2 linked regions of the Endozoicomonas gorgoniicola genome follow. The protein of the gene in region 2 interacts with the protein of the main gene of each other region in a pairwise test. Links are inferred from orthologs where the notes say so. Each region holds a gene or a part of one and is shown on either strand. Other genes may lie near its edges. The genes, in order: NX722_RS27500 and mrdA.

Evidence for each region.
Region 1: the proteins of mrdA (region 2) and NX722_RS27500 interact in binary tests that used the Escherichia coli proteins (3 or more experiments, as listed by UniProt). The link is inferred for Endozoicomonas gorgoniicola from one-to-one orthologs.

Annotation. Positions count from the first base shown.
Region 1 is NZ_JAPFCC010000001.1:6,112,746-6,116,212, forward strand. Bases 288-3,427 are described here. They hold NX722_RS27500 (penicillin-binding protein 1A), read right to left. Parts: upstream 3,048-3,427; coding sequence 528-3,047; downstream 288-527. Other genes in these bases: NX722_RS29040 (putative adhesin), read left to right, coding at 288-421; NX722_RS27505 (pilus assembly protein PilM), read left to right, coding at 3,349-3,427. Outside these bases: more of NX722_RS29040, read left to right, coding at 1-287; more of NX722_RS27505, read left to right, coding at 3,428-3,467. UniProt on the Escherichia coli protein: Cell wall formation. Synthesis of cross-linked peptidoglycan from the lipid intermediates.
Region 2 is NZ_JAPFCC010000001.1:3,883,647-3,886,935, forward strand. Bases 23-2,984 are described here. They hold mrdA (penicillin-binding protein 2), read right to left. Parts: upstream 2,460-2,984; coding sequence 585-2,459; downstream 23-584. Other genes in these bases: rodA (rod shape-determining protein RodA), read right to left, coding at 23-585; rlmH (23S rRNA (pseudouridine(1915)-N(3))-methyltransferase RlmH), read right to left, coding at 2,535-2,984. In the rest of the region: more of rodA, read right to left, coding at 1-22; more of rlmH, read right to left, coding at 2,985-3,002; rsfS (ribosome silencing factor), read right to left, coding at 3,002-3,289. UniProt on the Escherichia coli protein: Catalyzes cross-linking of the peptidoglycan cell wall. Responsible for the determination of the rod shape of the cell. Is probably required for lateral peptidoglycan synthesis and maintenance of the correct diameter during lateral and centripetal growth.

The sequences.
Region 1 (3,467 bases), 2.2 Mb from region 2 along the record:
CGAAGCTCACGAAGCACTATACGGAAACATTGAGCCTATAGAAGTTTATACAGGAGGCAGTGAGGTTGTTGACTATACTTTAACCCCACTTGATGAGGAAGACCTTTTTTATTCGGACGAATTTTTAACACACAAAATAAGACGACATCGGTCTGATCTACGAAAAAAGAATCCAACGTGGCTGTTTGATGTCCTTATGCCCAGGACAACTACATCACTGGAAGCCCTTCTGTTGCAAATGAGGTTGCAAAACCACTTTTATCCGAGAGTACATTGCTTATTCTGTCGCTCCCCTATCTGGTATGAGAGTGTACCGGAGTCTGAATGGATAATTCATAAGCCTGCTGAGCATTTTCCAGACAATGTTTTCAATGGCAATCTGGGGCGCTGGCGAATTATAGAAGACAGTGATTTAGACTGAGTTTCGACTTTATTCCATCGAAGGCGGGAAGTGTTGCGTGCATGGCTTTTAACGCTCAGCTGAATCAGGAGCCTGTCGGATTTAAGGCTCCTGGTCAGCAGAAAGATCAGAACAAATCTTCAGGCTTAAACGACTGATCAATATCATTCAGGGAAGGGATAGAACCTTCACTCACGGCAGTTGGGGCTTTTTCCTGACGAAAGATTTCAAAAATAGCGTTTTTATCCCCCTGTCGTGCAAGGCGACCGGTTTTTGGATCAATTCGCAGTGACACCATGCCGTCGGGTTGTGGCAGGCGTTGTTCTGGTTTGCCATCAAGAGCGACCTTCATAAAGTCAATCCAGACTGGCAGAGCAGCGTTTCCGCCGTATTCCCAACGACCGAGTGTCGTGTAATCGTCCATGCCAATCCATACGCTGGTCAGCACTTCCGGATTAAAACCGACAAACCATGCGTCTTTACTATCGTTGGTCGTACCGGTTTTACCACCAATATCATGGCGTTTCAGCGCCCGGGCACGGCGGCCTGTACCTTTCCAGATGACGTCATTCATGATGTCGTTGATGATGTAGTTCACCCGAGGGTCCATAACCTGTTCAGCGGGTGTGATGCGCTGTGTATCCGGTTCGCCGGTCAGGTCAACGACATTGTTATCCTGATCACCCCGGGCAAGGATGATGGCTGAACCGGAGTCAGCTTCAGGCATTTCTGTTTGTTCTGCAGTCTGCTCCTGAGGATTGTCCAGCAAGTCTTCACATTCAGGACAGGCTGTTTCAGGCGAAGCCCGGAACAGCACTTCATCTATGGTCTCAACGCGGTCAATCAGATAGGGGCTGACTTTATAACCACCATTGGCAATGGTGGCGTAACCAGTCGTCAGCTGCAACGGTGTCAGGGATACGTTGCCCAGAGCCAGACTGAGATTTCGTTCCATGGTGCCGTCTTCAAAACCCAGACCTTCCAGGAAGTTAATGGTTCGGTTGATGCCGATTTCCCGCAGCAATCGAATGGAGACCAGATTGCGGGAACGGTACAGACCTTCCCGCAGGCGCATTGGACCATTGAACTTCATGTTGTCGTTGTTTGGACGCCAGGTGCCTTCCAATCCCTTGTCAGCAAATACTATGGGAGCGTCGTTAATCATGGTGGCAGCGGTCATACCTTCATGGAGGGCAGCAGCGTAAACAAACGGCTTGAATGACGATCCCGCCTGCCGGACAGCCTGGGTTGAACGGTTATACATGCTGTCGAAGAAGTTAAAACCACCCACCAGGGACAGGATGGCTCCGTTCTTTGGGTTCATGGATATCAGTGATGACTGAGCTTCAGGATCCTGGCTCAAACGATAGCGACCATCCGGCATTTTGCGCACCAGAATCAGGTCTCCGGCTTTTAACACGTCACCTGCAGACTTGGGGTCGTAACCAAAAGCATTCACGTTAATGAAACGTTTTGCCCAGCTCAGGTTGTCCCAATCAATGACGTCAACCTCGTCATTGCGCAGCAGAATATGGGCGGTTTTGTCTTCAACGGCAGTGACCACCGCTGGCATAAGAATTCTATTGGAACGAGCGTTTTTCAGAGCCTCTTTCCAGACATCAACGTTAGACTGAATCTCACTGTTATTGATTTCCAGGTTTTGGTCTGCTTCGTTGAGGTTGGTAACAGGGCCCCGGTAACCGTGTCGTTCGGTGTAGGCAAAGAGGCCATCGACCACTACCTGATTTGCGGTTTCCTGCAGGGAGCTGTCGACTGTCGTGTAAACCTGAAATCCTTCGGTATAAGCTTCAGGGCCATACCTTTCAATCATTTCCTGACGAACCATTTCTGCTACATACGGCGCCTGTAGTTCAATGCGGGAGCCGTGATAGCGGGCAGTTACTGGCTGGCTGACTGCTGTCTGATAGTTGTTATTGTTGATATAGCCAAGGTCCAGCATGCGCCCGAGAATCCAGTTGCGGCGAATCAGGGCTCTGTCAGGGTCGTTGATCGGATTATAGCGGGAGGGTGCTTTTGGCAGACCGGCGATCATAGCCAGCTGAGCCAGGTTCAGTTCATTAATAGACTGGCCATAATACACCTGGGCGGCCGCTTCAACGCCGTAGGCACGGTTGCCCAGATAAATTTTATTCAGGTACAGTTCAAGGATTTCAGACTTGTTGAGTTCTCGCTCGATCTGTAATGCCAGCAGTATTTCATTGAATTTACGGGAGAAAACCCGCTCATGACTCAAAAAGAAGTTTTTCGCCACCTGCATCGTAATGGTGCTGCCGCCTGACTGAATGCTGCCGGTAGATACCAGCTGCACTGCTGCGCGCATCAGACCGACAATGTCAACGCCGGGGTGGGAATAGAACCGGTCATCTTCGGCAGCCATAAACGCCTGAACCAGAAACTCAGGAGTTTCTTCAATGCGAACCGGCGTCCGGCGCTTTTCGCCGAACTCGGCCAGCAGTTTTTCATCACGGGTATAAACCCGCAGAGGCGTTTGCAGGTGAATATCCCGCAGGGTTTCAACGGATGGCAGGGAGGGACTCAGGTACAGATAGGCACTGGCTGCGATCAGCAGCACACCACCACCACCGGCAAGGCCACTCCATAGTAAGAATTTTAAAAATTTAACCATTCGCTTCATTCTGCCGGGACATCCAGTTTATCTGAGCTTCTCAGCTCATTGAGCCGATCCTGTGGGAGCATTATAAAGGTAAAATACCCTGATGCCCTATAAAACGGGGAAGTTTACTTTACCCTGAAATTATTTTGACGATGTTAACCGGTAGTTGTGGAGGTTGGTGTCCGTAGCTGTCACATTCCGGTGAGGTCATGGCGTGTAACAGGCTTTGAATGTTTCGGAAATTGCGGAAAAGCAAATACTGATATTTAATTGAAACTATACCCCTTATAACAAATGAACAGGGATCAGATCCGTGTTAGGACTGTTCAAAAATAAATCCAGCTCTGTCCTGGGCATCGATATCAGTTCGACGTCTGTTAAAGTTCTTGAACTCAGCCGCAGTGGTGATAAGTACCGTGTTGAAGCCTTTGG
Region 2 (3,289 bases):
CAGCCGCTTGCGTAACCCCGCCAGCAGCAACACAAACGCTCCCGATGACCCGATCAACAGCGAAGTTCCCAGGTCAGGCTGCTTGGCAATCAGGATAACAGGCACACCGATGATGGTCAGAGTGACCGCAATATCCCTGAAGGAAGGCGGCAATGGTCGGTTAGCCAGATAGGCAGCCACCACAATCGGCATGATCAGCTTGATAATTTCAGATGGCTGGAACCGAATAAAAGGCAACTGAATCCAACGCTGCGCCCCTTTTGACTGGATACCCATAAATAACACCGCCAGCAAGAGCACAACACCACCCGCATACATCCAGGGCGAAAACCGCATCAGCATTCTCGGAGATAACTGGGCAATCACCCCCATACCTACAAAGCCAACCAGCATATAGAGAGACTGCCGGATCACCACGCCCATATCCTTGCCGCTGGCACTGTAGAGAATCAACAGCCCGGCACAGCAAAGGATCATCAGCAATCCGACCAGGAGAAAATCAATATGAAATGTCTCTGACCAGCCCCGGGTCTGGGTAAACCCATGATCGTCATTCAGCTGTCGTACAAAATCCTGTTCAGCCATCAGTTTCTCACCTTCGCTTTCAGAGCCTCGTCTACTGACAGTCCATTGGTCAGGGATGGGTTCAATCTGGGTAACAGGTAATGATCCATAATGGTCTTGGCCACATTTGCCGCACCTTTGTCGTTTTCCACAATCACGGAAATAGCAATCTGAGGGTCTTCAATCGGGGCAAAAGCCACAAACAGACTGTGATCACGTTCGAACTCTTTCAGCTGCTCAGCATCGTATTCTTCCCCCTGGGGGATACTCACAACCTGTGCCGTACCTGTCTTGCCTGCAATTCGGTACTTCAGGTCACGACCAATGCGCCAGTGAGCGGTTCCCCGCGGGTTTTTAATGACGTCTTCCATAGAGTCAATAATTAAATCCCAGTCTTCATCACTGACATCCACATCATGCCCCCAATCAGGGCTTTGAATATCGGGCATATCTTCCTTAACCAGCCGGGGCTGCACGTGCTTGCCCCGATTCGCCAGAATCGTGGTGAACTCTGCCAGCTGCAAGGGTGTCGCCAGGTTATAGCCCTGACCAATAATGGCGATGACGGTTTCGCCCGGATACCAGGGCTGTCCATAAACACCCCGCTTCCATTCACGGGATGGCAAAAGCCCCGGACGCTCTTCGCCGATATCAATGCCGGTGCGCCGCCCCAGACCAAACTGGCTGAGAAAGTCATGCATCCGGTCTATCCCCAGTTTTCCAGCCTGGTTGTAGAAAAAGGTATCATTAGAGCGAAAAATGGCCTTGGGTAAATTCACCCAACCGTCACCTCGGCGTTTCCAGTTACGGAAACGATGCTCACTACCCGGCAGCTGAAACCAGCCCTGGTCGTATATACGAGTATTTTTGTCCACTATGCCATTAGCCAGCAGGGCAAGACCTACAACGGGTTTAATGGTTGATGCCGGCGGATACTCACCCAGCGTCGCACGGTTATACAACGGTCGTTCAATGTTTTTATTTAAGCCATTGAAAGTCTCATAATCAATGCCTGTGACAAACAGGTTCGGATCAAACGATGGATTACTAACCATGGCTAAAACCCCACCGGTCTTGGGGTCCATAGCAACAATGGCGCCACGCCGTCCATCCAGGGCTTCAATCGCAACTTTCTGCAACTCCGTATCCAGATACAGCTCAAGGTCTTTGCCCGGCTCCGATGGAACCTGATTCAATACCCGAAGCACCCGGCCACGAGCATTGGTTTCTACCTCCTGATAGCCGGGCTTGCCCAGCAAAATGGATTCGTAATATTTCTCCAGACCAATCTTTCCGGTCACATGAGTACCACTGTAAAGGGCTGGATCAAGGGTTCTGAGTTCCCGGTCATTAATACGACCAACGTAGCCTACCGAGTGAGAAAAAATACAGCCTTCCGGGTAGTACCGAACCAGGTCAGCATCAATTTCAACACCCGGCAACCGGAACTGGTTGACCGCTATTGTGGCGATCTGTTCATCGTTCAGGTTAAATTTCAGGGGAATGGGTTCATAGGGACGGCGGCGTCTTAGCCGCTGGTCAAAGCGGCGTCGTTCATTATCAGTAACCGGTACTAATGTTGATATGTTTTCGATCAGTTGATCAAGATCGCCTGCCCGTTCACGAACAATGGTCAAACTGCGGCTGGAGCGATTCATCGCCAGCAGCTTGCCATGGGTGTCATAAATCAGGCCGCGAACCGGGGGGATGGTTTGTAGCAGAACCCGGTTTTCTTCAGACTGCGTCGACATTTCATCGTAACGCAGCACCTGAAGATAAAATAACCGGGCGATCAGCACAAACACCAAAACAACCATAAAGAACAACGACAGCCAGACGCGGGTTCCGACAATCCGTTGCTCTGCTTTATGATCCTTTAAGGTATTCGCTGGCATTACTTGTTTCCGTGAAGTTATTTCCCTGCAAATGGGAAACAGTGCTTCCTGTCTGGGAGCCAGAAAAGCTCCTGACTATTTATGATAAGGGTGATTTTTTAAAATACTCCAGGCTCGATACACCTGTTCAGCCACCACCACCCGAACCAGTGGGTGAGGCAACGTCAATGGCGATAAAGACCAGCGCAGGTCTGCCTGTGCCATACAGCTCGGATGCAAGCCCTCGGGACCACCTACCAGCAAACTGACATTGCGCCCGGAGTGCATCCAGTCGCCCATTTTGTCGGCAAGCTGCTCAGTACTCCAGGCTTTGCCGTTAATCTCCATGGTCACCACCAGATCACCCCGCCCGACGGCAGCCAGTATCTGGTTGGCTTCTTTTTCTTGCAGACGATTAACGTCTGCGCCTTTGCTGCGGCGGTTGAGAGGAATCTCAACCAGTTCCAGCTTCAGGTCTGCCCCCAGGCGGCGGCTATATTCGGTATAGCCCTCTTCCACCCAGCCCGGCATTTTTGACCCAACCGTAATCAGCCTGATACGCATCAGGCTTCAGCAGCTTCCGCTGTCTGCTCGACACGACCGGTTTCCCACAGACGCTCAAGATCGTAGAACGCGCGGGTAGCAGGCAGCATGATGTGAGCCACCACATCACCCAGGTCTACCAGAACCCATTCCGACTTGTCTTCGCCTTCCATTCCCAGAGGGCGAACACCGTTTTCCTTGCACTTTTGCACAACATTGTCGGCCACAGATTTTACATGGCGGTTAGACGTACCACAGGCGATAATCATGTAGTCAGTTACGTCTGTCATTTCGGATACATCCAGACA